4 regions of the Leclercia sp. AS011 genome follow, and region 4 is predicted to be linked to each of the others. Evidence: predicted binding sites of a transcription regulator. Region 4 holds the regulator's gene; each other region holds the start of a gene.

Region 1 (5,176 bases), on a different contig from region 4:
GATGGCCATCGACAGTAACGACCATGAAGTCTATGGCGAAGTAAATATCGATCAGCTGGTTCTGCCGCCGAAAGAGCTGATGCTCTACCCCACCGTTCCAGCGACCCGCGAAGCGGTGGAGGCCATAGGTGAAGCAGATTTAATTCTGGTTGGCCCGGGTAGTTTTTACACCAGCCTGATGCCGCTGCTGCTGATTAACGAGCTGGCCCAGGCGCTGCGTCGGACGCCCGCCCCGGTGGTCTACATCGGCAATCTGGGGCGCGAACTGAGCCCTGCCGCCGCCGGACTATCGCTGGCCGACAAGCTGGCGCTGATGGAGCAGTACGTCGGGAAGAAGATTATCGATGCAGTGGTGGTTGGTCCTGGCACTGATGTCTCAGGCATGGAAGGCCGGGTGGTGGTGCAGGAGCCGCTCGAGGCGAGCGACATTAAGTATCGCCATGACCGGCATCTGCTGCGGGTGGCGCTGGAGAAGGCGGTGCAGGCGTTGGGCTGAGGTTGTGCGGTCTGTATCGCCCGGTGGCGCTGCGCTTACCGGGCCTACAGGTTAGTGCGGTATGGTGCCCTCATCCCGGCCTTCTCCCACAGGGAGAGGGTGCAAACACTAAAAACGGCAACTATGTTGCCGTTTTGCTTTTATTAGGATGCCGCGATAAACAGGTCCCTGAGCTGATGAAGCTGGTCGCGGATCTGCGCCGCCTCTTCGAACTCCAGATTCTGCGCATGCTGCATCATCTGCCCTTCCAGTTCGTGAATTTTCTGCTGCAGCGCTTTCGGCGTCAGGGCAACGGTATCGGCCTCCACCGGTGAGCGCGACTTGCCGCGACCCTTGGTTTTGGTTTTGGCGATGTTCTGGCCGAGTTGCAAGATATCGACCACCTTCTTGTTCAGACCCTGCGGCGTGATGCCGTGCTCTTCGTTGTAGGCCTGCTGCTTCTCACGACGGCGTTCGGTTTCACCGATCGCTTTCGCCATTGACGGGGTGATCTTGTCGCCATACAGAATCGCTTTGCCGTTGACGTTACGCGCGGCGCGCCCAATGGTCTGGATCAGCGAGCGCTCGGAGCGCAGGAAGCCCTCTTTATCGGCGTCCAGAATCGCCACCAGCGACACTTCTGGCATATCCAGCCCTTCTCGCAGCAGGTTGATCCCCACCAGCACGTCGAACTCGCCCAGGCGCAGGTCGCGGATGATCTCCATACGCTCCACGGTGTCGATATCCGAGTGCAGATAGCGCACCTTCTCGCCGTGCTCCTCGAGGTATTCGGTCAGGTCTTCCGCCATACGTTTGGTCAGGGTGGTGACCAGCACGCGCTCGTTGATGGCGGCGCGGGCGCGGATCTCCGACAGCAGGTCGTCCACCTGGGTGCCAACCGGACGCACTTCGATAATCGGATCCAGCAGGCCGGTCGGACGTACCACCTGATCCACCACTTCGTCGCCGGATTTCTCCAGCTCGTAATTGCCCGGCGTCGCGGAAACGTAGATAGTTTGCGGTGCCAGCGCCTCAAACTCTTCAAACTTCATTGGACGGTTATCCAGCGCGGACGGCAGGCGGAAGCCGTACTCCACAAGGGTCTCTTTACGCGCCCGGTCGCCGCGATACATCCCGCCAATCTGCGGGATGGTCACGTGGGATTCGTCCACCACCAGCAGGCCATCCGCCGGCAGGTAGTCAAACAGGGTTGGCGGCGCCTCGCCCGGCCCGCGCCCAGAGAGATAGCGGGAGTAGTTTTCGATACCGGAACAGTAGCCGAGCTCGTTCATCATCTCGAGATCGAACTGGGTACGCTGGCTGATGCGCTGCTCTTCCAGCAGCTTGTTGTTCTCCAGCAGCGTTTTGCGGCGATCCGCCAGCTCGACTTTGATATCTTCCATCGCCTGCACGATACGCTCGCGCGGGGTCACGTAGTGGGTTTTCGGATAGACGGTGAAGCGCGGAATAATCGACTCCACGTGGCCGGTGAGCGGGTCAAACAGCGACAGCCGCTCCACCTCTTCATCGAACAGCTCCACGCGCAGGGCGAAGTCGTCCGACTCCGCAGGGAAGATGTCGATCACTTCACCGCGAACGCGGAAGGTGCCGCGCTGGAACGCCTGATCGTTGCGGGTGTACTGCAGCTCCGCCAGACGCCGCAGGATGGCGCGCTGATCGATGATCATCCCCTGAGTCAGGTGCAGCATCATCTTCAGGTAGAGATCGGGATCGCCGAGGCCGTAAATGGCGGATACCGAGGCTACTACCACCACGTCACGCCGTTCGAGCAGGGCTTTGGTGGCGGAGAGACGCATCTGCTCGATATGCTCGTTCACCGAGGCATCTTTTTCGATAAAGGTATCGGAGCTGGGGACGTAGGCTTCCGGCTGATAGTAGTCGTAGTACGAGACGAAGTACTCCACCGCGTTTTCCGGGAAGAACTCTTTCATCTCGCCGTACAGCTGTGCGGCCAGGGTTTTGTTGGGTGCCAGCACCATCGTCGGGCGCTGCAGATCGGCGATCACGTTGGCGACGGTAAAGGTTTTACCCGAACCGGTCACCCCCAGCAGCGTCTGGTGCGCAAGCCCATCCTCCAGCCCCTCTTTCAGACGGCGAATCGCTTCGGGCTGATCGCCAGAAGGACGGAAAGCGGAATTCAGTTTGAACGGTTTACTCATGAACGGCGACCTGATGATGATTAATACGGCAGGTGTGTAATTTTACTCCTGATGGCCATTTTTGCCAGTAATTTATACTGGATATAATCCCAGTAACATCTGCGCCATTTTGTGCCAGCACCCGTCAGAATCAAGCAAAGCTGCGTAAAATTTCGACTGCGGCGGGATAAAATTCCAGCAGGGGTGGGTTATCCCCAGAATTTTTTGTTTTTTAACATTTGTCAAGGCGAGCCGCCGGACTTTAGCCCATCAAATTGACACTTTGATGACAATGATTGCTTTTATTTAACGCTTTGATCTGCAATAAAGTTTTCAAAAAGACGCGTTTCGCAGCAATTCAGGCGCAAGCCGCGTATTCTCTCGCTTACCTTGTGTTTTCTAACTCTAATGCACATGGTTATCCACAGGAATAGTGGATAACTGCCTCCAGCCCATACGGAACGTGACTCGGCTCGTTCCCGGTTTTTGCCCACAGCGCGACGGTAAAAAAATTTTATCACCCAATTTTGGCGATCGGATGACAAAAAACAGCTAACGAATTGGTGAGGCACTGCTCACATTTTAGCCAAAATAGCACCTGCACCAGGCGCATCATTGGGGGCACCGATGCAGTGCATCTCCCTGCCCTCGCCAGGCTGAATTTTGAACCTAATCCGAAAAATAAAGGTTTAATCGCTGTTTTCAGGGCAGTGGCAAGAGTCTTGCAGAGTCTCTGCGGACACCGATGCCTGAAAAGGAGCACTACCATGTTAAGCCTGCGCGCCGTAAACCAGTATTACGGGGATCGCCACACCCTGTGGAACGTTGACCTCGATCTGCCGCCCGGCGTCTGTACTGGCGTCGTCGGGCTGCCCGGAATGGGGAAAACCACCCTCGTGAGCTGTATTGCCGGCCTGCTGCCCATCGCCAGCGGCACCATGGTCTGGCACGAGACCCCCGGTGAATTACACCCGGCCGGGGCGGAAATAAGCGTTGTCCCGCAGGACAGGCGGATCTTTTCGCAACTGACGGTGGAGGAGAATCTGCATATTGCCTTGATGGCGAAAGGCGTCGCGGGCGGATCGGTGAGCCGCGACGTGTTTGAGTTCTTTCCGGAGCTCTACCCGCTGCGCCAGCAGCGGGCCTCGGGTCTTAACGACGACCAACAGTACCAGCTGGCACTGGCTAACGCGCTGGTGACCCGCCCTCGCCTGCTGATCCTCGACGAGCCCAGCCGCGGTACCGGGCAGCTGTTTAGCCTCAAGCTGGCGCAGCTGCTGTTGAGGTTCAACCGGGAGCTGGGGCTCTCGGTGCTGCTGGCCGAGCAGCACCTCTCCCTGATCCGTCGGGTGGCGGATCGCTTTTGCCTGCTTTACCGGGGGCGCAACGTGGCCCAGGGCCGGGTCAGCGAGCTGGATGACCCGCTGATTGCCCACTGGATGGGGCCGACGGCGTCAGCGCAGTAAGGTCGAGATATTGCCCGACGGCAGAAGTGTCGGCCTGTTCGCCCAGCCACGGGATCTCGCCCAACAGCGGTGCAGGCAGCACGCGCTGGAGCGTCGCCATGTATTCGGCATGGCGTTTGCCGGGCGGCACCACCCCGTTCGCGACCCAGCCAGCAAAATGCAGCCCCGCCTGCTGAATCGCCTGCGCGGTCAGCATCGCGTGGTTAATGCAGCCCAGCTTCACCCCCACCACCAGGATCACCGGCAGACGCTCGGCCAGCACCCAGTCGGCGAAGGTCTGCGCCTGCGACAGGGGCGTGAACCAGCCGCCCGCCCCTTCCACCAGCACCCAGTCGGCCTGCGCTTCAAGCGTACGTAACCCGGCGGAGAGCGTGCTGAACAGGATCGGGCGCTGCTCGTCGGCGCTGACGATGTGCGGCGAGGTAGGCTCCTCGAAAGTATAGGGGTTCACCGTCGGGTAGCTCAGCGCCACGCTGCTGTTGCGCTGTAGCGCCAGGGCATCGCTGTTGCGCAGCCCTTCTGCAGTCATCTCGCTGCCGGACGCCACCGGTTTGTAGCCAGCGGTGTTGCGGCCCTGCGCCCGCGCCGCCTGTAACAGGGCGGTGCTGGCAACGGTTTTACCGACCTCGGTGTCGGTGCCGGTGACAAAATAACGTTCAGTCACGTTCAATAATTCCATGAAAAAGTTGATAAGAGAGCGGGAATTTTCCCGCCTGCTGGGGCCAGGCCTGCGCCAGCCGCTGCAGCTGGCCACGCGTCAGTGGCCTGTCGGCTCGCCCGGTGTGCAGATGGGTAGCGCCAATCCCTTTCAGGGACTGCATGGCGCTGAGTGCATCGTCAAACAGCAGGGTGACGGTCTGGACCGCACAGCGGTACTGCCAGCCGGACAAGGCGTCGTTCACCTGCTCCCCGGAGAGAAAGCGGTTGGCGTGCGGCCGGGTATCTACGGCCTGCCAGGCCTGATTGAGCTCCGGCAGGGATCCGTTGAGCAGCGTGGTGAAGGCCACCTTGCCTCCCGGCTGCGCCACCCGGTAGAGCTCCGCCAGCGCCTGCGGCAGGCTGGCGCACCACTGCAC
Region 2 (5,176 bases), on a different contig from region 4:
CCGCCGAAACAATGTTGCCTGTGACCGCAAAACGGCCATCGGGTACGGTTGCCGGTGCAAAGGTAACAGTACGCCCATCAATGCTGTATTCACCCCCAAAGACCGTCCCGGTTTCTGGTTGCAGCTGCCGCATGGCATCCGCCAGAAGACTCAGATACTCCGCTTCGTCTGGCGCTTTCAATAACATGAATGGTGAAGTTGCCCACGGGCTCAACATCTGCTCCATTGCGTAATGCAAACGGGGCTGTGTGTCGCTGAGGATATATTCGTGTTCGTTCGCGAGATCTGGCTGTGCAAACAGTTCCTGATAGCTTTCGGTATCCGGAACCAGGTCACGCCATGCAAGTTTCGTAATGGTCAAAGTTGATGTTTTTTAGTCAGAAGTAAAACGATGGAGTATACCGTAAGGCGCAGGCTCTGCCCATGAGGGAATGGGCGTTTCCAGCGATGAATGCATCACCGCGTGTCACAGGATATGATTTCTTTTCAGCAGATTGCCAAAAAACTGATATTCTGAACACAGTTACACGGTCACACTGAGATCGCAATGAAATACCAACAACTGGAAAATCTCGAAAGCGGCTGGAAATGGAAGTATCTGGTCAAAAAACACCGTGAAGGGGAATTGATCACGTGCTACCTCGAAGCCAGTGCTGCAAAAGAAGCTGTAGATTTATTGCTGACCCTCGAAAACGAACCCATTCTGGTCAACGGCTGGATAGATAAACACATCAATCCGGCGCTACTTAACCGCATGAAGCAGACCATCCGCGCGCGGCGTAAACGGCATTTTAATGCCGAGCACCAGCATACCCGGAAGAAATCGATCGATCTGGAGTTTATGGTCTGGCAACGTCTGGCCGGGCTTGCCCAGCGTCGCGGAAAAACCTTGTCAGAGACCATCGTGCAACTGATTGAAGATGCGGAACATAAAGAGAAGTACGCCAGTCAGATGTCGACCCTGAAAACCGATCTACAGGCGCTGCTGGCCGGTAAGAAGTAGCCTTTCAGTTTTCTTCAGGCAATAAAAAACCCCGCAACATGGCGGGGTTTTTTTATAAGACGATAACTTATGCCGCTGGCTGAGTTACAACGTCTTTGATGCCTTTAACTTCGATCTCTACGCGACGATCTGGTGCCAGGCAGTCGATCAGTGCAGCGCGAGCTTTCACGTTGTCACAGGTAGAACCGGTAACTGGGTTAGATTCGCCCATACCACGTGGGGAGATCTTGTTAGCCGGGATACCTTTAGAGATCAGGTAGTCAACAACGGACTGAGCACGTTTCTCAGACAGACCCTGGTTGTAAGCGTCAGAACCGATACGGTCGGTGAAGCCCAGAACCACTACGGAACCATCTTTAGGATCCAGGTTGCTCAGCTGGGTGTACAGCTGATCCAGTGCCTGCTGACCTTCTGGTTTCAGGGTTGCTTTGTTGAAGTTGAACAGAACGTCAGACTTCAGAGTGAAGTGCTTGGTCTGTACTTCTGGAGCTGGGGCTGGAGCTGGAGCAACGATTGGCGCTGCTTCTTCCTGCTGACCGAAGCGGTAAGAAACACCAACGCTCAGCATGCCGTTGTCTGGACGAACACCAACGGTGTTGCCGTCGCCGATGTTGTTAACCCACTGGTATTCCAGACGGGTAGCAACGTCACGGGTCATTGCCCACTCAACGCCACCTGCGAATACTGGAGATACGCCAGTGTCATGGTCGTCGCCAGCGATGCTGTTGCTGGAGTCTGCACGCCATACCATGCCGCCCAGACGGGTGTAGATGTCTACAGCGTCATTTACTGGGTAACCCAGTTTAGCAGTCAGCTGAACGCCCTGAGCTTTGAATGCGCCGTTAACGTTGTCGCCTTTGTAAGGCATACGGCCCAGCCAGTCGTAACCCATTTCGAAACCAACGTACGGGTTAACCTGATAACCACCGAACGCGCCTGCGCCCAGCTGGCTTTCGTGAGTTGGGCCGTCGTTATTCAGAGCGTCGTTATACCAGCCAGTGTCATGGAACTGAGACCAGCCCAGTTTACCACCAGCATACCAGGTATTATCTTTCGGAGCGGCCTGCGCTACGGTAGCGAAACCTGCCAGTGCCACTGCAATCGCGATAGCTGTCTTTTTCATTTTTTGCGCCTCGTTATCATCCAAAAATCGCCATGAGAATCTCAATGAGAGTCACGGTTAAATCCTTCACCGGGGGGCGGGGACAAAGAGTAAAGCTACCGATATCTTCGGTTTAGGCCGAGCACCCCTGGCGATGTAAAGTCTACAACGTACCTGAAAACTTACAAGTGTGAACTCCGTCAGGCATATGAAAAAAAAAGTTTTGTATACACAATATTTAACATTTATGGCGAAGTTTTGGACATGCTAAACTGGAGGAAGCCGCGGCAGACAAGACTTGTCGCGGCTTTTAGAAAGGGAACCAATGGCGTACAGCGCGTGCAAAAAAAATTCCAGGAAAACTCTTATTTTTACTCAATGATACAAATTTGAGTGAATTTTTAGCCCAGAAAGGTGTCCGTTGCCCAGAGCATTCATTCGTACGGGACGCATAATAAAGCCCAGTGCGTTACCTTCTTCGGCCGCTTCGGCCAGGCGATGTTGTTCCGTTTCGGTTAATTCTTCCGTAAACCAGCCAATCACCACGCTGTAATTCCCGGTACGCAGGGCCCTCACCATCGATTCTACAGTATGGCAGGGATCCATCTGGCTCACCTGCATCACTTTAGTCAGGGGTAATCCCGCCGATTGCACCCATTCCCGGCTCAATCTCTGCTGCGGCGTCAGCCACAGCTGCCAGCGATCCTGCTGACCAAGCTGCTGTAACAGAGGCAACAATAACAGCTGCGTCATCATGGGCTGGTCTTCACGGTAAAGCACTTCACTGATCAACCCGGTGGACATGTACGCAGCAGCGGAACTCCGTGCACTTTTGCCCGCGGAAGAAGAGAAAGTTGTTGAACGATTTGCATAGCCTGAAGAGTACATAATCAATCCAGCCCTGTAGTTACTGTATGGATATACAGTAACCCCTGTACGTCTAAAGATCAACCTCATTTTCGGAAAGCGCCTCGCAAATTTGGTTCGTTATTCAGACGGATTGAAAAATCATCTTGCCGTTCGATCGTAAGTTACCTATTTTTTGGCTAACGGATCCGTTAACAAATGAATTCACTATTACTGCATGATTTACAAGGGAAATATCATGAAAAAGTTATCATATGAGCGGATCTATCAATCTACGAAATACCTTTCATCCCTGGGTGATGTTGAGCACCGCGCGCTGTTTGGCGGCTACACCCTGGCGGTGGATGACGCGGTCTTTGCCATGGTCTCAGACGGGGAGTTATACCTGCGCGCCTGTGAAGAGAGCGCACAGTATTGCGTCAACAATGCCTCCTCTTACTTAACGCTGGTAAAACGGGGGCGCGCGGTATTGCTGAACTATTACCGCGTTGATGAGGCGCTCTGGCAGGATCGGGATAAACTCCTGCAGCTCTCCTCATTTGCCCTCGAAGCCGCGCGGCGGGAGCGCCGCGAGCGATACAAGCGCGACAGGCTGAAAGATTTACCCAATCTCACCTTTCAGCTTGAGATCCTGCTGAACGAGGCAGGCATCATCAACGAAGAAGCGTTACGCACCCTCGGCGCCGAAAAGTGCTGGCTGAAGATCAGAGCGCTTAACAAGCACCTGAGCTACAAGGTGCTGTTTGCGCTGGAAGGGGCGATTGTCGGGCTGCATGAAGCGGCGCTCCCGGAGAACAGGCGCCGGGAGCTGGTGGAGTGGTACAAAAAGCTGCCGGTGGAGAACCCCCCTCACTCCGGCAGTTGATTAACGTGCTGCTGTAATCGGCAAATTTCTGGCAGCAACGCGATAAGCAGACCGATTTGCTGCAGCACCAGTGGCGCTTTGCTCTCGGCACCCGGTTCAATATGCGAAATGCGTTGCGCCAGTTCGGACAGTGCCTGCTGCACCCGGGGTTCATCCGCCGGACGTTGATGAAGCGCATCATCCACATAGCAGACGGCATCATCAAGCAAGGCCAGGATGGCGGGGCTGGTCAGCCGTTCGCGGTGCGCACCCAGCGCCGAGATATAGCTGGTAAAGGTATGGTTCAGACACAACAGACGGAACGCGACTTCACGCGTTTCCGCTGTCGCCCGCGGCTCCCTGGACATGTTCGAAACCACCGACGCCAGTTCCGCATCGCGGTTGTAAGCGTCACGTCGGGCGATACGATAGGTCAGGCGGTTATCGCGGCCCTGATGGTACTGCTCGAGGATGGCATCCAGATAGCGGCAGTTGGCATTCATCGCCTGATCCAGCACCCGGGGCAGATTACGGAAACGCCAGTCCGGCCAGATAAAGCTCACCGCCGCCCAGGCAATGGCGCAGCCAATCAGGGTATCGACAATACGCGGCAGGGCCACTTCAAAGCCTTCACCGAGCAGATTGAAACAGAGCAACACCAGCAGGGTGATGAACATAGTGGCGTGCGCGTACTGGACGTTGCGAAACGCAAAAAACAGCACCCCGGTGATCACAATTAAGATCAACTGGCCTTCCAGAGAAGGGACGAAATAGAGGATCGGCAGCCCAATGGCGACCCCAACCAGCGTACCGATAATACGCAGCGCCAGCCGGTGGCGGGTGGCATTGTAGTTGGGCTGGCAGACAAACAGGCTGGTCAGTAAAATCCAGTAGCCATGATTAAGGCCGGTTACCTGTATAAAGGCATAGCCAATACAGAGCACCACCGACATCCTCACCGCATGACGAAACAGCGCCGATTCTGGCGAAAAATTGCGGCTTAACCGCAGCCACATATCGCTAAAACCGTGCAGGCTGTCATCGGCAAGCTGGTTTTCCACATCATTGCGGGGCATGGCCAGCGCCTGCTCAGATTCAATGGTGGCGAGCTGGGCGTCAATGGCGCGCAGGTTGTTCAACAGAAAACCCAGCGCCTTCATCTGTTCGGCAGAGGTCCCGCTGGCCTGGACACGATCGAGCGCCGCATCCAGGTGCGTGAAGGCCCGCTCAAAATGCGGATCGTGCTGATAGGGCGTGCGCAGCAGGATAGATCGCGACAGCTGCTGGCAGGCCTGGGACTGCATGGAGAGCAGGCGCTGGAAGCGAAACATCACGTCGCTGTAGCGGAACTTCTCGCGCA
Region 3 (5,176 bases), on a different contig from region 4:
TCCCGCGCGCTATTTTCCTGACGGCGTTGATTGGCGGCATTATCTTTATCGGTGCCTCTTACTTCCTGCAGCTGTACTTCCCGGATATCTCTCGCTTTAAAGATCCGGATGCGTCACAGCCAGAAATCATGCTGTATGTTGCCGGTAAAACCTTCCAGTGGGGCGTGCTGATCTTCTCCAGCGTTACCGTTCTGGCATCCGGTATGGCGGCGCACGCCGGCGTTTCCCGTCTGATGTACGTGATGGGCCGTGATGGCGTGTTCCCGACTCGCTTCTTCGGTTATGTTCATCCGAAATGGCGTACCCCGGCATGGAACGTGCTGCTGGTGGGTGCCATTGCGCTGATGGCGATTAAGTTTGACCTGGTTACCGCGACAGCCCTGATCAACTTCGGTGCGCTGGTTGCCTTTACCTTTGTTAACCTTTCCGTGATCTCTCAGTTCTGGATCCGTGAGAAGCGCAACAAAACGCTGAAAGACCACTTCAACTACCTGCTGCTGCCGGTATGTGGTGCGCTGACTGTTGGTGCGCTGTGGATCAACCTGGAAGAGAGCTCCATGGTTCTGGGTCTGATCTGGGGTGGTATCGGCCTGATTTACCTGGCGTGCGTAACCAAAAGCTTCCGCAACCCGGTTCCTCAGTACGAAGACGTAGTCTAATAAATATGTTGGTCCGGCAAGCATAGCGCTGCCGGGCAAAGCAAAAAAAAGCCGGAGACATCGCCTCCGGCTTTTTTATTTTTTCAAATCACACAATTGCCTGTGCATACTGATACAGCGCCTTCAACAGCGCCTGCTTTTCCGCATTCCCTTCATACTCACCGTAGAGCATCTCCAGCTCCTGGGCGTAAGCCTGCAAATACTCAGGGGTAAACACGTTGCGGCGATGCTGCAGCCACCGTTCCTGCTCGGCTTCATCCAGCGTGCCGGGGAAATTACGCGCCCGGTAGTTAAAGATCAGCTTGTTGATGCGCTGGTCGGCAAAGGTGATATCCAGCGCGGGCAGATTGCGGGGATCGGTCTGCAACACGATATTCATGGCGGAGCGATCGGCGTCGCTGAAAAAGCCGTTATAGAGCTGGGCATCGACGTTCTCTGACGGGACGAACGGCTCTGCTTCGGCAAATATCGCCACGACTTTTTCGCGCACCTGCGGGTTTTCCCGCAGCCGTTTCAGGTTGTCCAGGCAGTGCTGACGGTCAATTCCCAGCCGTTCGGCATCCTCCGGGCGCAGGGTGTTGGCGGGGGCCAGCACCGGGCATTTGTTGATATGCACCAGCTTCACCGGCACGGCGGCCTCGTCACCCAGTTCGCTTTTGGGGGTGTACAGTCGTTCGCGCAGGCTGTCGCTGTCCAGGGTCAGCAGGGGAGTAATATCCCCGGCCAGATCCACCATAATCACCGCGTTGCGGTTTTCCGGGTGCCAGGCCAGCGGAGCCACCCAGCTGGTATTCCCGCGCCAGGCACCGAACATCCCGGAGATGTGCATCAGCGGCTTCATCTGCGGCACGTCAATCAGGGTGGTGAGTTTCTGCTTGCTGCGATGGCTCAGCAGGTACTCGAACAGCTTCGGCTGCCGGGTCTTGACCAGCTTTGCCATGGCGATGGTGGCATAGACATCCGCCATCGCATCATGGGCGTTGCTGTGTTCAATGCCGTTCGCGCGGGTCAGATGTTCAAGGCGGAAGCTGGGGAGCCCATCTTCGTTGTCGGGCCAGTTGATCCCTTCAGGGCGCAGGGCATAGCAGGCGCGCATCACATCCAGCAGATCCCAGCGCGAGTTCTTGTTTTGCCAGCTCCAGGCATAGGGATCGTAGAAGTTGCGGTAAAAAATATGCCGGGTCACTTCGTCATCGAAGCGCACGTTGTTATAGCCCACCACGCAGGTGTTGGGCACGGTAAACAGGTCATGAATGCGACGGGCAAACTCCGCTTCATTTACCCCTTTCTCAAGGGCTTCCTGCGGAGTGATGCCGGTGACCATTACCGCGCCGGGCTGGGGCAAATAGTCATCGGCGGGCTTGCAATAAAACACCTCCGGCTCGCCGATAATATTGAAATCGGCATCGGTGCGGATCGCGGCGAACTGGGCAGGGCGATCCAGCGAGGGGCTGGTGCCAAAGGTTTCGTAGTCGTGGAATAAAAATGTAGGCAGCGCGGCGGAGTCAGACACCAGTAATACCATCCTGTTTATGAGTGACACCCCTATGGTAAACCATCCAGCCTGGCACGCCGAAGGAAAAGCGCCCCCGGCCTGCAAATTTGCGAGTCATCTTCCAGGAAAAACCTGCGTGCTGTCACATTTTTTTGCAATTATTCCAGGTATCCAGCGGAAAAGTTCCGTAAAAAGGGCAACGATTTTAAATGACCTGAGGATATACCGTTGAAACGCCGTCTGTTTATTGCTGTTTCTTTACTCACTTTGAGCATTTCTTCCGCGCTGGCTGCCGATCCGATTAACTATGCGCCGCAGCCGCCAGCCGTCCAGGCAGGCTCCTGGGTGCTGATGGATTACACGACGGGGCAGATTTTAACGGCGGGCAATGAACACGTGCAGCGCAATCCGGCCAGCCTGACCAAGCTGATGACCGGCTATGTAGTGGATCGCGCCATCGACAGCCATCGCATCACCCCGGACGATATGGTCACGGTCGGGCAGGATGCCTGGGCCAAAGGCAATCCGGTTTTTGACGGCTCCTCGCTGATGTTCCTGAAGGCGGGTGAGCAGGTTTCGGTACGCGACCTCAGCCGCGGCCTGATTGTCGACTCCGGCAACGACGCCTGTGTGGCGCTGGCCGATTACGTAGCGGGCGGGCAGCCGCAGTTCGTCACTATGATGAATGACTACGTTAAAAAGCTGAATCTGCGCGATACCCATTTTGAAACGGTGCACGGTCTGGACGCCCCGGGCCAGCACAGCTCGGCGTATGACCTGGCGGTGCTTTCACGGGCCATCATCCACGGTGAGCCGGCGTTTTATCACATGTACAGCGAGAAGAGCCTGACCTGGAACGGCATCACCCAGCAGAACCGTAACGGCCTGCTGTGGGATAAATCCCTCAGCGTCGATGGTCTGAAAACCGGGCACACTTCCGGGGCCGGTTTTAACCTTATTGCCTCGGCCGTGGACGGTCAGCGCCGCCTGATTGCCGTTATCATGGGTGCCGACAGTCCAAAAGGCCGCGAGGATCAGGCGCGCAAGCTCCTGCACTGGGGACAGCAGAACTTCGATACCGTGCAGATCCTGCGTAACGGTAAGCAGGTCGGCATCGAACGCATCTGGTACGGCGATAAAGAGCAGATTTCGCTGGGGACCGATCAGGACTTCTGGCTGGCGCTGCCGAAAGCGGAGCTGCCGAACATCAAAGCTAAATATGTACTGGATAAAAAAGAGCTGGAAGCACCGATTGCCGCGCATCAGCGGGTCGGGGAGATTGAGCTTTACGATCGCGATAAGGTGGTCGCCCACTGGCCACTGGTGACGCTGGAAAGCGTCGGGAAAGGCGGGATGTTCTCACGCCTGAGCGACTATCTGCATCACAAAGCCTGACGGTGAGATGAGCAGGCTGGCCACTGTGCGAGCCTGCTCGCATAATAGACAGATCGTCATTGTTAAACCGCTTTTCTCTGCATTATAGTGTATGTATATACAGTAACCAATCGGAGGCAGCATGGACTACAGCATCAAGCACCAGAATAAACGCAAAATCGCCGGTTTTCATATGGTTGGCCCCTGGGAGCAAACGGTTAAGCAGGGCTTTGAGCAGCTGGTGATGTGGGTGGATGGCAAGCACATTCAGCCGCTGGAGTGGGTGGCGGTCTATTATGATAATCCTGATGAAGTCCCGGCTGAAAAGTTACGCTGCGATACGGTTGTCACCGTACCGGACGATTTTGTCATCCCCGCCAACAGCGAAGGGGTGATCCTCACCGAAGTGGCCGAAGGTGAGTACGCGGTCGCCACTGCCCGCGTTGAGAACCATGATTTCGCCACGCCGTGGAACCTGTTTTTCGACAGCCTGCTCGAAGATGTAGATCGTCAGATCGCGCCGAAACCCTGCTTCGAACGTTATCTGAATAATGGTAACGCCGATGGTTACTGGGATATCGAGATGTTTATTCCGGTACAAAACCGGGTCGCGTAACGCCACAGGTATGCTCACTCTTCACAGGGTTTTTCTGCCGGGTGCCACCACACCGGCAGAAAACACAGTACAATCAGGGTTTGCCGTAATGCTGGAGAGCCTGTGCGCCCCGACAAAACTCTGACGCCTTTTGAAATTCGACTGTATCGCCATTACCGCACCGTACATGGCTGCCGTATCGCGCTGGCGTTTATCCTCACCTTTTTGCTGGTGCGTCTGCTGGACGTGCCGGAAGGCACATGGCCACTGATTACCCTGGTGGTGATCATGGGGCCCATCTCCTTCTGGGGCAACGTGGTGCCGCGCGCCTTTGAGCGTATTGGCGGCACTATTCTGGGTTCGGCGCTGGGGCTGATTGCCCTCAAGCTGGAGCTTATCTCCCTGCCGCTGATGCTGCTGTGGTGCGCGGCGGCGATGTTCCTCTGCGGCTGGCTGGCGCTGGGCAAACGGCCCTATCAGGCGTTGCTTATTGGCATCACCCTGGCGGTGGTGATCGGTGCGCCGACCGGGGATATGCACACCGCGCTGTGGCGAAGCGGCGACGTGATCCTCGGTTCCCTGCTGGCGATGCTGTTTACCGGTATCTGGCCGCAGCGGGCGTTTCTGCACTGGCGCATCCAGATGGCGAACTACGTCACTGCCTTTAACCGGGTCTATCAGGCGGGCTTTTCCCCTAACCTGGTGGAGCGTCCGCGCCTGGAAAAACACCTGCAAACCATCCTTAACGACGTCGTCAAAATGCGCGGCCTGATCACTCCGGCCAGCAAAGAGACCCATATCCAGAAAGCCATCTTCGAAGCCATTCAGACCGTCAGCCGCAACCTGGTCTGCATGCTGGAGCTGCAAATCAACGCCCACTGGGCTTCCCGGGCCAGCCATTTTGTGATGCTGAACGCCCGGACCTTAAAAGAGACCCAGCAGATGACGCAGCAGACGCTGCTCACCATCGCCCATGCGCTTTACGAAGGTAATCCGCAGCCCATTCTGGCAAATACCGAGCGGCTGAATGAAATTGTTGCCGAGCTGCGCCAG
Region 4 (5,176 bases):
CCTCTGCCAGCTCCTCGTTGCTCCAGCGCAGGAACAGCTCGGCTTTCAGCATCGGATAGAGGGCAGTAACATGCTCCAGCAGTGCCTGACGGGTGATCTGGCGATGCTGGGTAATGATGGCGGCCATCAGCGAAGGCAGCATCAGCATGTGCGCAATGTTGTTGCGGTAGTAGGTCATCAGTACCGCCTGCTCGCGCGGCAGAATGATGATATCGCCAATGGTGTCCTTCTCGACCTCGAACTTGTTCATCTGCAGCGCGTGCTCGATCAGCTCGCTGGCGCTGGCGGTCGGTACCGTAGAATCTGCCGCGTAGGGCACGTTGCGCATCAGATTCAGATAGCAGTTGAGCTGCTCGGTCAGCTGCTCGCGGGTGAGCGAGCGCTGGCGAGAGGCCAGCAGGGCGGTACAACACAGGTTCATGGCGTTGGCCGCCCCGGCGTTGTTAATACGCACCATCAGATCGGCAGCAATGGCGTTGACCGTCGGCGTCAGCCAGGCCGGACGCACCGCTTCGATTGGATCGATGGACTCGCGCCACTCCGGCACACGGTGATTCAGGTAAGTCATCAGCGGCATAGGTTCGCCGAAGTTGACATAGCCCTGGCCGAGATTACGCAGCTTGCTCAGACCGCGCAGCATCTGCAGCAGGCTCTCTTTCTCTTTGGTGGCACCGCGCAGCTCTTTGGCGTAGGTACCCACTTCCATCACGTGCTCGTAACCGATGTAGATCGGCACCAGGGTGATCGGACGCGTACCGCCACGCAGCATCGCCTGAATGGTCATCGACAGGGTGCCGGTCTTCGGATCGAGCAGACGCCCGGTACGGGAACGACCCCCCTCGACGAAATATTCCACCGAGTAGCCGCGGCTGAACAGCTCGCCCAGATACTCACGGAACACGGTGGAGTAGAGTTTGTTGCCCTTAAAGGTACGGCGAATAAAGAACGCACCCAGACGGCGGAAGATCGGGCCTGCCGGCCAGAAGTTGAGGTTGATACCCGCAGCGATATGCGGCGGCACCAGCCCCTGATGATAGAGCACGTACGAGAGCAGCAGGTAGTCCATGTGGCTGCGGTGGCAGGGCACGTAGACAATCTCATGGCCGTCGTGGGCAAGCTGGCGCACACGCTCGGCGTTGTGCACGTTGATCCCCTGGTAGAGACGGTTCCAGGTAAAGCTCAGGATACGGTCGCTGAGGCGGATCATCTCGTAGGAGAAGTTGGCCGCAATCTCTTCCATCAGGGCAATGGCGTTTTGCTGCGCCTTCTCGTGGGAGATTTTTTTGCTGCGCGCTTCGTCTTCGACGGCACGGGCGATGGCTTTCGAGGCCAGCAGCTTATTAAACAGATCCTGACGAGCCGGCAGGCGCGGGCCTACTGCAGCCAGACGCTGACGTGCAAAGTGCATGCGCGCCACGCGGGCCAGCTTCTGAGCGATGGTCTTATCCGTACCGTGCTCATCGGCCATGCGGCGCAGGGAGACTGACGGTGAAAAACGGACAAAGCTGTCGCGGCCCAGCCAGTTGACGGCGAAAAATTTCTGCACCCCGTTGAGCATGCGCAACGGCGGATTCTCCTCGCCTTTATCGCGCCCGGGACGACGGCCAAACATCACCGACACCGGCACCATCTGCACGTCCAGCAGCGGGTTGCTGCGGTGCAGGTCGAGGTAGTCATGGAACAGCTTGATCGACTCTTCTTTCGGGGTGTACCAGGTGAACACGCGAGGGCCACCGTGGATAAAAATGTAGCGCGGCAGCTGGGTGCCGTCGATCTCCAGCGGTTCCAGTGGATCGGGAAGATCGTGCGCCAGGCATTGGGCGCGCAGCGTCAGCAAGTCGGCCTTCGAGTTATAAGGCAAAACGTACATAATAGGACGCGAGGTATCGAGTCCCAATTCCAGCGTCGGAACCGCCGGAATAGACTTGCTTTTTACCAGGACGCTTAATGGTAAATTAAGTAATTTGTAGTAAATTCGTGGCCAGCCAGACATAAACGATGTAAAGCCTCTGGTTAAAAATGCAATTGCGGCGCAAGGATAACAGAAAGCGCGCAAAATTTCTGTTGTTACCCGTCATACTTCCGGTGGCTGCGCCAGGCGCTTAAACCACCGTTTCTGACGCTATTTTCGAAGAAAGGTTTCTTTTAATGGCCAATAATACCACTGGGTTAACCCGAATCATTAAAGCTGCCGGCTATTCATGGAAGGGCATCCGTGCTGCCTGGATCAATGAAGCCGCATTTCGCCAGGAGGGTGTTGCGGTCGTCGCGGCGATTATCATTGCCTGCTGGCTGGACGTTGATCCCATTACCCGCGTACTCCTGATTGGCTCGGTGATGTTGGTGATGATAGTCGAAATTCTGAACAGTGCGATTGAGGCGGTAGTCGACCGCATCGGCTCTGACTTTCATGAGCTGTCGGGCCGGGCAAAAGATATGGGCTCTGCCGCCGTGCTGATGGCGATTATGGTTGCGTTGTTTACCTGGGTCACGCTGCTTTGGGGACATTTACGATAAGCCTTCAGAAACCGAACAAGTCTCTGGTTTTTTATGCGGTTTGTGGTTCCAAAATCACCTTTAGCTGTATATACTCACAGCATAACTGTATATACACCCAGGGGGCGGAATGAAAGCGTTAACGACCAGGCAGCAAGAGGTGTTTGATCTCATTCGGGATCATATCGGCCAGACGGGTATGCCGCCGACGCGTGCAGAAATCGCGCAGCGTCTTGGCTTCCGTTCTCCAAATGCCGCCGAAGAGCACCTTAAGGCACTGGCGCGCAAGGGTGTGCTTGAGATTGTCTCCGGTGCGTCTCGCGGTATTCGCCTGCTGGTTGAAGCCGAAGAGGGCCTGCCGCTCGTCGGTCGCGTCGCCGCTGGTGAACCGCTGCTGGCGCAACAGCACATTGAAGGCCACTATCAGGTCGATCCGGGCATGTTCAAACCGAGCGCAGATTTTCTGCTGCGCGTAAGCGGCATGTCGATGAAAGATATCGGTATCCTGGACGGCGATCTGCTGGCGGTACATAAAACCCAGGACGTGCGTAATGGTCAGGTCGTGGTGGCGCGCATCGATGACGAAGTCACCGTTAAGCGCCTGAAAAAGCAGGGCAACACCGTGCAGCTGCTGCCGGAAAACAGCGAGTTTTCCCCGATTGTTGTCGACCTGCGTGAAAATAACTTCTCCATCGAAGGTCTGGCGGTTGGCGTCATCCGCAACGGTGAGTGGTTATAACTGCTTTCTGACAGACTGCGGCACTGCCGCAGTCTGCTTTTCCTGTCTCCGGCGAACATTTTCATGTCTCTCCTGACTGCTTCAGACAAGGCGTTGTGGCGTCTTGCACTTCCCATGATCGTCTCCAATATCAGCGTCCCTCTGCTTGGGCTGGTGGATACGGCTGTAATTGGTCACCTCGATTCGCCCGTCTATCTCGGCGGTGTCGCCATCGGCGCAACGGCAACCAGCTTCCTGTTTATGCTGCTGCTCTTTTTGCGCATGAGCACCACCGGGCTCACCGCCCAGGCCTATGGCGCAAAGGATCCGCTGCGTCTGGCCCGCGCGCTGGTGCAGCCGTTGATCCTCGCCCTGGGTGCTGGACTGCTGATTGTGCTGTTGCGCACGCCGCTCATCGACCTGGCGCTGCATATCGTCGGCGGCAGCGAAGCCGTTCTCCATCAGGCGCGGCGCTTCCTTGAGATCCGCTGGCTCAGCGCCCCGGCATCGCTGGCGAACCTGGTGCTGCTCGGCTGGCTGCTGGGCGTACAGTATGCCCGGGCACCGGTGATCCTGCTGGTAGTGGGCAACCTGCTTAACATCGTGCTGGATCTTTGGCTGGTGATGGGCCTGCAGATGAACGTGCAGGGGGCCGCGCTGGCGACCGCGATCGCCGAGTACGCCACTCTGTTGATCGGACTGTGGATGGTCTGGCGGGTGCTGGCCCTGCGCGGTATTTCGCTGGCGCTGCTGAAAGCGAGCTGGCGGGGCAATATCCGTAAGCTGCTGGCGCTCAATCGCGACATCATGCTGCGCTCGCTGCTGCTGCAGCTCTGCTTCGGGACGCTGACGGTGATGGGCGCGCGGCTGGGCCCGGAGATCATCGCCGTTAACGCCGTGCTGATGACCCTGCTGACCTTTACCGCCTATGCGCTGGATGGCTTTGCCTATGCGGTCGAGGCGCACTCCGGCCAGGCCTACGGCGCGCGGGAAAGCGGCCAGCTACGTGAGGTGTGGCGGGCGGCCTGTCGTCAGTCCGGGCTGGTGGCGCTGGTCTTTGCCCTCGTCTATGCTCTGGCAGGCGATCGGATCGTTGCCCTGCTGACCTCGCTGCCCGAGCTGCGCGCTTTGGCAAGCCACTATCTTATCTGGCAGGTGATCCTGCCGGTGGTAGGGGTCTGGTGTTATTTGCTGGATGGCATGTTTATCGGCGCAACCCGCGGGGCAGAGATGCGCAACAGCATGGCCGTGGCGGCCGCCGGTTTCGGCCTGACGCTGTTCACCCTCCCGTGGCTGGGTAACCACGGCCTGTGGCTGGCCCTGAGCGTGTTCCTGGCCCTGCGGGGGCTCTCGCTGGGCTGGATTTGGCACCGGCACTGGCGCAACGGAACCTGGTTCTCGTAGCGGCTTCGCCTGGCAAAATGGTAAAAGATTCCGAATAACAAACCCAACGCCGCAGGGTTATCTATAATAATTATCACGTCCAGCACGAAACGAATTTCAGGACGAACTTAACCTTAACGACCGAACGAAGAGGAATCGATGATGAATAAAGACCAAGTCGGCGGTAACTGGAAGCAATTTAAAGGTAAAGTAAAAGAACAGTGGGGCGACCTGACTGATGATGACATGACCGTCATCGAAGGTAAACGTGACCAGCTGGTGGGTAAAATCCAGGAACGCTATGGTTATGAGAAAGACCAGGCAGAGAAAGAAGTTGGTGACTGGGAAACCCGTAACAACTATCGCTGGTAATTAACCTATACCCGCAGGTACACGGATGTACGCCCAGGGCGACCTTTCAGGTCGCCTGTTTTTTTGCTCTTAGCGCGGCTTTTTCTTCAGCTGGATAGAGTGATCGTGCTGGCAATTTTCCTGATGCCGGCAGGCTTCCACCTCAACGCAGTTACGGCACAGACCGTGCGCTTCAATCACGTTGTGGCGCAGGGCAAAGCCCATCTT

Evidence for each region. The regulator LexA, encoded in region 4, represses DNA repair genes until DNA is damaged. The targets are predictions, from matches to a motif close to TNCTGTATGTACATACAGNA.
Region 1: a site for LexA is predicted at 2,731-2,750, ahead of uvrB (excinuclease ABC subunit UvrB). Genes of this name have one in related genera too.
Region 2: a site for LexA is predicted at 3,014-3,033, ahead of sulA (SOS-induced cell division inhibitor SulA). Genes of this name have one in related genera too.
Region 3: a site for LexA is predicted at 3,635-3,654, ahead of sbmC (DNA gyrase inhibitor SbmC). Genes of this name have one in related genera too.

The regions. Positions count from the first base shown of each region.
Region 1 is NZ_JBBCMA010000001.1:2,120,137-2,125,312, forward strand. It holds gene yvcK (uridine diphosphate-N-acetylglucosamine-binding protein YvcK) at 1-496, shown strand, start outside; gene uvrB (excinuclease ABC subunit UvrB) at 640-2,655, opposite strand; gene WFO70_RS10080 (ABC transporter ATP-binding protein) at 3,402-4,100, shown strand; gene bioD (dethiobiotin synthase) at 4,039-4,764, opposite strand; gene bioC (malonyl-ACP O-methyltransferase BioC) at 4,757-5,176, opposite strand, start outside.
Region 2 is NZ_JBBCMA010000001.1:1,869,395-1,874,570, reverse strand. It holds gene WFO70_RS08980 (Lon protease family protein) at 1-361, opposite strand, end outside; gene matP (macrodomain Ter protein MatP) at 548-1,003, shown strand; gene ompA (porin OmpA) at 1,071-2,126, opposite strand; gene sulA (SOS-induced cell division inhibitor SulA) at 2,481-2,993, opposite strand; gene WFO70_RS08960 (TfoX/Sxy family DNA transformation protein) at 3,211-3,837, shown strand; gene yccS (YccS family putative transporter) at 3,822-5,176, opposite strand, start outside.
Region 3 is NZ_JBBCMA010000001.1:504,870-510,045, forward strand. It holds gene WFO70_RS02260 (APC family permease) at 1-659, shown strand, start outside; gene sbcB (exodeoxyribonuclease I) at 748-2,184, opposite strand; gene dacD (serine-type D-Ala-D-Ala carboxypeptidase DacD) at 2,377-3,549, shown strand; gene sbmC (DNA gyrase inhibitor SbmC) at 3,671-4,144, shown strand; gene WFO70_RS02280 (FUSC family protein) at 4,247-5,176, shown strand, end outside.
Region 4 is NZ_JBBCMA010000006.1:178,786-183,961, reverse strand. It holds gene plsB (glycerol-3-phosphate 1-O-acyltransferase PlsB) at 1-1,993, opposite strand, end outside; gene WFO70_RS19625 (diacylglycerol kinase) at 2,149-2,517, shown strand; gene lexA (transcriptional repressor LexA) at 2,627-3,235, shown strand; gene dinF (MATE family efflux transporter DinF) at 3,299-4,618, shown strand; gene WFO70_RS19610 (CsbD family protein) at 4,760-4,969, shown strand; gene zur (zinc uptake transcriptional repressor Zur) at 5,039-5,176, opposite strand, start outside.